Regions from separate parts of the Streptomyces sp. NPDC002018 genome, predicted to be linked through region 1. Evidence: riboswitches for the same ligand, from Rfam matches in the RefSeq annotation. Region 1 holds a riboswitch; each other region holds the start of a gene.
The links. Region 1 has a riboswitch for thiamine pyrophosphate ahead of thiC (phosphomethylpyrimidine synthase ThiC). Riboswitches for the same ligand answer to the same signal wherever they lie in the genome.
Positions count from the first base shown of each region.

Region 2: linked by a shared signal. The riboswitch ahead of thiO (glycine oxidase ThiO) and the one ahead of thiC (phosphomethylpyrimidine synthase ThiC) in region 1 are both predicted to bind thiamine pyrophosphate.
Region 3: linked by a shared signal. The riboswitch ahead of ACFYYH_RS09915 (thiamine ABC transporter substrate binding subunit) and the one ahead of thiC (phosphomethylpyrimidine synthase ThiC) in region 1 are both predicted to bind thiamine pyrophosphate.

Region 1 is NZ_JBIASO010000026.1:23,790-27,056, reverse strand. Features, by position in the region: gene ACFYYH_RS30800 (hypothetical protein) at 1-69, shown strand, start outside; gene thiC (phosphomethylpyrimidine synthase ThiC) at 252-2,045, opposite strand; TPP riboswitch at 2,038-2,184, opposite strand; gene ACFYYH_RS30790 (YibE/F family protein) at 2,256-3,267, shown strand, end outside.
Region 2 is NZ_JBIASO010000009.1:49,283-52,549, reverse strand. Features, by position in the region: gene ACFYYH_RS16760 (Rv2175c family DNA-binding protein) at 1-122, opposite strand, end outside; gene ACFYYH_RS16755 (NAD(P)/FAD-dependent oxidoreductase) at 291-1,502, opposite strand; TPP riboswitch at 1,668-1,781, shown strand; gene thiO (glycine oxidase ThiO) at 1,779-2,972, shown strand; gene thiS (sulfur carrier protein ThiS) at 2,969-3,187, shown strand; gene ACFYYH_RS16740 (thiazole synthase) at 3,194-3,267, shown strand, end outside.
Region 3 is NZ_JBIASO010000005.1:90,261-93,527, reverse strand. Features, by position in the region: gene ACFYYH_RS09925 (phosphatidate cytidylyltransferase) at 1-151, shown strand, start outside; gene rlmN (23S rRNA (adenine(2503)-C(2))-methyltransferase RlmN) at 290-1,396, shown strand; TPP riboswitch at 1,555-1,680, shown strand; gene ACFYYH_RS09915 (thiamine ABC transporter substrate binding subunit) at 1,787-2,878, shown strand; gene ACFYYH_RS09910 (ABC transporter permease) at 2,938-3,267, shown strand, end outside.

The DNA of each region.
Region 1 (3,267 bases):
CGTCCGAGCTTCACCAGCCCGGACTTCACCAGCCCCGACTTCGGCGGGCCGGACCACCGCCCGGAGTGACTCCCACGCCGGACAGCCGCGGTGGACAGAGGCAGCACGGCCGGAGTGAGCGGGCGACGACCGGCCGGAGCAGGCAGGCGCAGGCAGGCGCGGGACGGACCGGGTGTGTGCGCTCCGGACGGCCGGGGTGAGCGGTGGCGGTCCGACCGGGCCGCCACCGCTCCCGCACCGCGCGCCTGCGGTCAGTCCGCCAGCGGCAGATACACGCGGTTGCCGCTCGCCGCGAACTCCTTGGACTTCTCGAGCATGCCCGCCTCGATCTCCTCCGGACTCGCCTCCACGTCTCCGCCGAACCGCTCCGTGATGCTCCTGCTGATCTTCATCGAGCAGAACTTGGGCCCGCACATCGAGCAGAAGTGGGCCGTCTTCGCCGGTTCGGCCGGGAGGGTCTCGTCGTGGAACTCCCGGGCCGTGTCCGGGTCGAGGGCCAGATTGAACTGGTCCTCCCAGCGGAACTCGAACCGGGCGTCGGAAAGGGCGTCGTCCCAGGTCTGCGCCCCCGGGTGGCCCTTGGCGAGATCCGCCGCATGGGCCGCGATCTTGTAGGTGATGACACCGGTCTTGACGTCGTCCCGGTTCGGCAGACCGAGGTGCTCCTTGGGAGTGACGTAGCAGAGCATCGCCGTCCCCCACCACGCGATCATCGCCGCACCGATGCCGGAGGTGATGTGGTCGTACGCCGGAGCCACATCGGTCGTCAGCGGGCCGAGCGTGTAGAACGGCGCCTCCTCGCAAATCTCCTGCTGGAGGTCGATGTTCTCCTTGATCTTGTGCATCGGGACATGTCCCGGCCCTTCGATCATCGTCTGGACGCCCAGCCGCTTGGCGGTCGAGTTCAGCTCCCCGAGCGTGCGCAGCTCGGCGAACTGGGCCTCGTCGTTGGCGTCCGCGATGGAGCCCGGCCGCAGACCGTCACCCAGGGAGTACGTCACGTCGTAGGCCGCGAGGATCTCGCACAGCTCCTCGAAGTTCTCGTACAGGAACGACTCCTTGTGGTGCGCGAGACACCAGGCCGCCATGATCGAGCCGCCGCGCGAGACGATGCCCGTCTTGCGGCGCGCCGTCAGCGGTACGTACCGCAGCAGTACCCCGGCATGGACCGTCATGTAGTCGACGCCCTGCTCGGCCTGCTCGACGACCGTGTCCTTGTAGATCTCCCAGGTCAGTTCCTCGGCCTTGCCGTCGACCTTTTCGAGGGCCTGGTAGAGCGGCACGGTGCCGATGGGCACGGGGGAGTTGCGCAGCACCCACTCACGCGTGGTGTGGATATTGCGGCCGGTGGAGAGGTCCATGACCGTGTCCGCGCCCCAGCGCGTCGCCCAGGTCATCTTGTCCACCTCCTCCTCGATGGAGGAAGTGACCGCGGAGTTGCCGATGTTGGCGTTGACCTTCACCAGGAACCGCTTGCCGATGATCATCGGCTCGATCTCGGGGTGGTTGACATTGGCGGGCAGTACGGCGCGGCCCGCGGCGATCTCCTCGCGCACGGTCTCCGGGGACACGTTCTCGCGGATCGCGACATACTCCATCTCCGGAGTGATGTCCCCGCGCCGGGCGTACGCGAGCTGGGTCACCGCCTGTCCGCCGCGGCCCCGGCGCGGCTGGCGCGGCCGGCCGGGAAAGACCGCGTCGAGGTTGCGCAGTCCCCCGCGCGGCGCCGTGTGCTTGAGTCCGTCGTCCTCGGGGCGGACCGGCCGGCCCGCGTACTCCTCGGTGTCGCCCCGCCCGATGATCCAGTTCTCCCGCAGCGGCGCGAGACCGCGGCGTACATCGGTCTCGACGGCGGGATCGGTGTACGGCCCCGACGTGTCGTACAGCGTCACGTCCTGGCCGTTGGTGAGGTGCACCCGGCGGACCGGCACCTGGAGGTCGGGGCGCGAGCCCTGGACATATCCCTTGTGCCAGCCGATGGACCTCTGGGCCTCGATCGGATCTCCCGAATCGGAGGCAGGCGTGTGTGCGTCCTGAACGGTCATGAGACCTACTCCCTACGCCGGCATTACCCGGTAACAGGTTCAGCGGTCGGCGCAGCTCAGGGGGTCCAGGGGATACTCCCCGGGACTACACAGTCAGCGCCCTCTCAGCCCGGTGCTCCGAGCTCCCGCGTGTGCAAAAGGTGCCTCCACGCTAGCGTCATATCCGGCGTGCTGAACAGGGGGCCTTCTGCTTCTTGCGATGATCGGTCGGTGACCTCACCCCAGCAGACCCACGAATCGCATGGACACACGCACAGCCATGGCCCCGCCGCGCCGGTCTCCCAGCACCTTCGCAAGGTCATCGCCGCGGTCCTGATTCCGTTCGCGACCGCGGTGGTCGTAGGGCTGGCCGTGTTCTGGCCGGGTGGCGCGCCGGCCCACGAACGCAGCGGTGTCGGCTTCGACCGGCAGACCGAGCAGGGTCAGGTGGTCCAGATCGAGCGGGTGGACTGCAAGGACGTCAACGCCTCCCAGATCCCGTCCACCGGCGACACCTCGCAGCCCCAGGGGCGCGAGGCGGAGCAGGCGGAGAACGGTGATTGCGTCAAGGCCACGATCGAGGTGACCAGCGGCAAGGAGAAGGGCCGGACCTTCATCGAGATCGTCCAGCCTGACGCACCGCGGCAGTTTCACGTGAAACAAGGCGTCGTGGTGGCCTACGCACCCGACGCGCCCCGCGATCTCCAGTACTCCGTGACGGATGTGAACCGTAAGTTCCCCATGGCCCTGCTGGCGGGGATCTTCGCCCTGGCGGTGGTCGTGGTGGGGCGGCTACGTGGTGTCATGGCCCTGGTCGCACTCGCCGTCTCGTTCGCGGTGCTGACGCTGTTCATCCTGCCCGCGATCCTTCAGGGCTCGAATCCGCTGGTCGTGGCGGTGATCGGGGCCAGTGCGATCATGCTGCTGGCGCTCTATATGTGCCACGGTCTGACGGCCCGTACCTCGGTCGCGGTCCTCGGCACCCTGATCTCGCTGCTGCTGATCGGGCTCCTGGGATCACTCTTCATCGGCTGGGCGAGCCTGACCGGCAACACCGACGACAACACCGGGCTGATCCACGGGCTCTATCCCGGGATCGATATGAGCGGTCTGCTGCTGGCGGGTGTCATCATCGGCTCACTGGGTGTCCTCGACGATGTGACCGTCACCCAGACCTCGGCGGTCTGGGAGCTGCACCAGGCCGACCCCTCGATGGGGCCGCGTGCCCTCTACCGGGCGGGTA
Region 2 (3,267 bases), on a different contig from region 1:
AGCTGCCCTTCCTTCACCAACTGGCGCACACGGGTCACCTCGACATCGAGGGCTTCCGCGATGTCGGGCAGGTGGAGCCAGGCGGGGACGAGAGCATCGATCTTTGCGTCAATCTCGGTCACAGGACAAGCGTGCCATCCCGGACTGACAGACGCCACGAACCGGCTCCGCCCGGAGCAGCCACCGCACCCGGCCGGGGACCGCCACAGAACCTGTCCGGGACCGGCACAGAACCCGTCCCGACCGGCACAGAACCCGTCCCGGACCGGCGCCTGCGGCCCGTCCTCGCGTCAGAGAACGGCCTGCCGCAGCGGTACGGCCGGATCGGCGGCCCGCGCCCCGTCCAGCCGTGCGCCCGTCTCCATCAGCTTGCGGCCCTGCGTCAGGTCACGCGGCCTGCCGACGGCGAGCAACGCCACCAGCGCGCCGTCCCGCAGCCACACCACCGACCAGGCGGCCTCCGCCGGATCGCCGCGCCACACCAGTGTGTCCGTCTCCGTGTGATGGCCCGCGTACTGCACGAACCGGCCGAACTGCTCCGACCAGAAGTACGGCACGGGATCGTAGCGCCGCCCGGTCTCGCCGACGGCCTGGGCGGCGACCGTACGGGGGCCCTGGAGCGCGTTGTCCCAGTGGTGCACGAGCAGTCGCTCGCCGTAACGGGCGGACGGGAAGGACGCGCAGTCACCGACCGCGTACACATCGGGCAGGGACGTCGCCAGCCGCTCGTCCGCGACGACCGCCCCGTCCGGGCCCAGCGCGATCCCGGAACCGGCCAGCCAGCCCGTCGAGGGGCGCGCCCCGATGCCCACGACCACCGCGTCGGCGGGCAGCCGCCGGCCGTCCGCCAGCACCACCGTGCCCGGCTCGACACCGGCCACCCGCACGCCCGTCAGCAGTTCGGCGCCGCTCTCCGCGTACCAGTGCGTCATGGGCGCGGCGACCTCGGCGGGCAGGGCGCCCGGAAGCGGCCGGTCCGCCGCCTCTACGACCGTCACGGCACACCCGGCCTCGCGGGCGGCGGTGGTGAACTCCGCGCCGATCCATCCCGCGCCGACGACCACGATCCCGTCCCGCCGTTCCAGGACGGGCCGCAGCGCCTCCGCGTCGTCCAGTGTGCGCAGCAGATGGACACCGGGCACCGACCCGGCGCCGGGCAGCCCGACCGGCTCCGCGCCGGTGGCGAGGACCAGGAGGTCGTACGGGACGGGCCCGGCCCCGGTGTCGACCTCCCGCGCGTCCGGGCGCAGGCCGGTCACCTCCACACCGAGCCTCAGCTCCACGGAGAGCGCCTCGAAGTCGATGTCGAAGGCCGAACCGTCCACCGTGCCCAGCAGCACCGCCTTGGAGAGCGGGGGCCGGTCGTACGGCGGATGGGGTTCCGCGCCGATCAGAGTGACCGGGCCCTCGAAGCCCTTCTCCCGCAGGGCCACGGCGGTCTGCACCCCCGCCATGCCCGCACCGACGATGACGACGCCCGGCTGTTCCCGCTGCTCACTCATCCGGTCACCTTAAGCAGCCGACGGGCCGTCGGGGGATGGGCTGTCCGGCTCCGGTTCCCGCCGGACCGGCCGCACGGACCCCGCACGGCCGGACCGCCGCCGCACGGTTGCGCCGCGGCCGGACGGCCTTACCCCGCGGCGGGCCGCGCGTTAGGCTGGCCGTCGACACTACCTCGCGGGAGCCCGGACGCACCGGGCTGAGAGGGAGGCTGGAGCGGCCTCCGACCGTACGAACCTGATCCGGGTCATGCCGGCGAAGGGAGGGGCTGGAAGCCCATGCAGTCGTCTCAGGAGAAGACCGGCTCCGATGTCCTGGTCATCGGGGGCGGGATCATCGGCCTGGTCACGGCCTGGCGGGCCGCGCGGCACGGACTGCGGACCGCCGTCGCCGACCCCGATCCCGGCGGTGGCGCCGCGCGGGTCGCGGCGGGCATGCTGGCCGCCGTCACCGAACTCCACCACGGGGAGCAGCTCCTGCTGGGGCTCAATCTCGCCTCGGCGGAGCGTTATCCGGCGTTCGTGGCCGAACTGGAGGAGGCGAGCGGCCAGGACACCGGCTACCGGGCCTGCGGCACACTCGCCGTCGCCCTCGATACCGACGACCGCGCCGAACTGCGCGAGCTCCACGCCCTCCAGCACCGCTCGGGCCTGACGTCCGAGTGGCTCACCGGGCGCGAGTGCCGACGGCTCGAACCGATGCTCGCGCCGGGTGTGCGCGGCGGTCTGCGGGTCGACGGCGACCACCAGATCGATCCCCGCCGGCTGGCCTCGGCCCTGGTCACGGCGTGCGAACGGGCCGGGGTGGTCCTCCACCGCTCCCGGGCCGAGCGGCTCTCCGTCGTACGGGACCGGGCCACCGGCGCCGTACTGGACGGCGGACACACGCTCACCGCGGACCAGGTGGTGCTGGCGGCCGGCAGTCTGAGCGGGCGGCTGGCCGGCGTCCCCGACGAGGTCCTGCCGCCGGTACGGCCCGTGAAGGGCCAGATCCTGCGGCTGACGGTGCCCCGTCCGTACGCGCCCTTCCTGTCCAGAACGGTACGGGCCGTGGTGCGCGGCAGCCAGGTCTATCTGGTGCCGCGCGAGAACGGCGAGCTGGTCGTCGGCGCCACCAGCGAGGAACTGGGCTGGGACACCACGGTCACCGCGGGCGGGGTGTACGAACTGCTGCGGGACGCCCATGAACTGGTCCCCGGCATCACCGAACTGCCGCTCACCGAGACCCGCGCGGGACTGCGCCCCGGCTCGCCCGACAACGCGCCGCTGCTGGGGCCGACCGCGCTGCCGGGGCTGCATCTCGCGACCGGGCACTACCGCAACGGGGTGCTGCTCACGCCCGTCACCGGCGACGCGCTGGCGGCGGTGCTGACCACGGGCGAACTCCCCGAGGTGGCCCGCCCCTTCAGCCCGCGCCGCTTCACCTCCGAACCGCAGGACCTCACCTCCGTACCGCGGGAGCTGACCGTATGAGCACCTCAGTCCGTGTGACCGTCTCCCTGAACGGCGAGTCCCGTGATCTCGCCCCGGGCACCACCCTCGACCTCGTGGTCCGCTCCCTCACCCCCGCGCCCTCGGGTGTCGCCGCCGCCGTCAACGAGACGGTGGTGCCGCGCGGCCGCTGGTCCGGCACCGTGCTCGCCGACGGCGACCGCGTGGAAGTCCTCACCGCGGTCCAGGGAGGCTGAGCCGCCATGGCCGACGACCGGCTGACCATCGCCTCCACCGTCCTCAACTCCCGGCTGATCATGGGGACGGGCGGGGCGCC
Region 3 (3,267 bases), on a different contig from region 1:
TCTCGGTGAGTCCATGATCAAGCGGGATCTCGGGATCAAGGACATGGGCACCCTGCTGCCCGGTCACGGCGGCATCATGGACCGGCTCGACTCCCTGCTGCCCACGGCGCCGGTGGTCTGGCTGCTGCTGGTGATCTTCGTGGGGACCTGACCGGGCACCCGGTGGCCGTCGGCCGCCGGTTCGCTCCACTCGGCCGGAACGTCTCCGACCAGGCCGGATACCGTACGGGGGTCCGTTGTCCACAGGGCAGCGGGCCCCCTGCCGTTCGTCTGCGACACTGGATCCACCATGCCTGTACCTGGAGAACTGACTTTTGTCGCGCCCCGCGGAGCCACGAAGCCCCCGCGGCATCTCGCCGACCTCACCCCCGCCGAGCGCCGCGAGGCCGTCGCTGCGATCGGCGAGAAGGCGTTCCGTGCGAACCAGCTTTCGCAGCACTACTTCGCGCGGCTCACCCACGATCCCGAGCAGTGGACGGACATCCCGGCCGCCGCGCGTCAGAGGCTCGCGGCGGAGCTGCTGCCCGATCTGATGTCGGTGGTGCGGCACATCTCCTGCGACGACGACACCACGCGCAAGACGCTCTGGCGGCTGCACGACGGCACTCTGGTCGAGTCCGTGCTGATGCGCTATCCGGACCGGGTGACGATGTGCATCTCGTCGCAGGCGGGCTGCGGGATGAACTGCCCGTTCTGCGCCACCGGACAGGCCGGTCTCGACCGCAATCTGTCCACCGCCGAGATCGTGCACCAGATCGTGGACGGGATGCGCGCCCTGCGCGACGGCGATGTGCCCGGCGGGCCCTCCCGGCTGTCGAACATCGTCTTCATGGGCATGGGCGAGCCGCTCGCCAACTACAAGCGGGTGGTCGGCGCGATCCGCCGGCTGACCGATCCCGAGCCCGACGGGCTGGGGCTGTCGCAGCGCGGGATCACGGTCTCCACGGTCGGTCTGGTGCCCGCGATGCTGCGCTTCGCCGACGAGGGCTTCAAGTGCCGGCTCGCGGTCTCGCTGCACGCGCCCGACGACGAGCTGCGCGACACCCTCGTCCCGGTCAACACACGCTGGAAGGTGCGGGAAGTGCTGGACGCGGCGTGGGAGTACGCCGAGAAGTCCGGCCGCCGGGTCTCCATCGAGTACGCCCTGATCCGTGACATCAACGACCAGGCCTGGCGCGGTGACCGGCTGGGCCGGCTGCTCAAGGGCAAGCGGGTGCACGTCAATCTGATCCCGCTCAACCCGACCCCGGGCTCGAAGTGGACGGCGTCGCGCCCCGAGGACGAGAAGGCCTTCGTGGAGGCGATCGCTTCCCACGGGGTGCCCGTGACCGTACGGGACACCCGGGGCCAGGAGATCGACGGAGCGTGCGGGCAGTTGGCCGCGTCGGAGCGGTAGTCCCACGGGCGCCCCGGTGGGCGGGCCGCGCGGTGAGGGGTGCCGTGCGGGATGGTGACCGTGGGGGAGACGGTCGTACGGGAAGCCACCTACGGAAGGCGAAGCCGGACCGAGCCCGGACATGAGGTACATGTAGCCTGGGCGCGAACGCATTGCATATGTTCCGACAGGGGAGCGCCACAGCGCTGAGAGTGTGGCACATGTCCGTGAGAGCGGGCAGCGGCCGCAGACCCTCTGAACCTCGCCCAGGTCATTCTGGGTAGGAAGTTCGGTCACCACTCGAGCTGTTGCGCCCTGCCCGCGGTCCGGTCCGTCCGGACCGCGGGCAGGGCCGCGTCTTCTCCTGGACATCCAGGAGGAAAATCAGTGAGCACCATCAGCGTCAGAAGGATGGCGGTCGCCGCGGTCGCCGCCGCGCTCGGTGTCTCGTCGCTCGCCGCCTGCGGCGGGTCCGACGACTCCGCGTCGTCCGGCGGCGGCGGTCAGGGCGGCAGCGGTACGTCGAAGACCGTCACCCTCGTCAGCCACGACTCGTTCAACGCCTCTCCCGCCGTGCTCAAGGAGTTCACGAAGCGGACCGGCTACACGGTCAAGGTGCTGAAGAGCGGGGACGCGGGCGAGGCCCTCAACAAGGAGATCCTCACCAAGGGTTCGCCCCAGGGCGATGTCTTCTTCGGTGTCGACAACACCCTGCTCTCCCGCGCCCTCGACAACGGCCTGTTCACGCCGTACGAGGCGAAGGGCCTCGACCGGGTCGAGGCGGCCACCCGGCTCGACCGGGACAAGAACCGGGTCACCCCGGTCGACACCGGCGATATCTGTGTCAACTACGACAAGAAGTACTTCGCGGACAAGAAGCTCGCGCCGCCGCGGTCCTTCGACGATCTGATCAAGCCGCGGTACCGCGATCTGCTGGTCACCGAGAACGCCGCGACCTCCTCGCCCGGCCTCGGCTTCCTGCTCGGCACGGCCGCGCGCTACGGCGACGACGGCTGGCAGGACTACTGGAAGAAGCTCAAGGACAACGGCGTCCAGGTCGTGGACAGCTGGGAGCAGGCCTACAACGAGAACTTCTCGGGCTCGGCCGGCGGCAGGAAGGCCAAGGCCGACCGCCCGCTCGTCGTCTCGTACGCCTCCAGCCCGCCCGCCGAGGTGCTGTACGCCGAGCCGCGGCCGAAGGAGGCCCCGACGGGGGTCTCCACCGGCACCTGCTTCCGGCAGATCGAGTTCGCCGGGCTGCTCACGGGCGCGAAGAACGAGGCGGGCGGCAAGGCCCTGCTGGACTTCCTGATCAGCACGGAGTTCCAGGCGGACATGCCGCTCACCATGTTCGTCAACCCGGTCGTCCAGGACGTCCCGCTGCCCGAACTGTTCACGCGGTTCGGCGCGACGGTCGACAAGCCGGAGACAATGGCGCCCGACAGGATCGCCGCCGGCCGCGAGCAGTGGATCCAGTCGTGGTCCTCCCTCGTGGTGAAGTAGCCCCGCACACCGGGGCCCGGGGACGGGCCGGGCGCGCGAACGCCGTCCGGCTCGCCCTCATGGCGGTGCCCGTCGCGTTCTTCGCGGTGTTCTTCGCCTATCCCGTGGCCTCGATCGTCGGCCGGGGGCTCACGGCCGACGGCGTCTGGCGCCCCGGCCGCGTCGGTGACGTACTGAGCCGTCCCGACATCCTCGACGTCCTGTGGTTCACCACCTGGCAGGCGCTCGCCTCCACCGCGCTCACCCTGCTGATCGCGCTGCCCGGGGCGTATGTCTTCGCGCGCTTCGACTTCCCCGGCAGACATCTGCTGCGCGCGGTGGTCACCGTGCCGTTCGTCCTGCCGACCGTGGTCGTCGGTACGGCCTTCCTGGCGCTGCTCGGGCGCGGC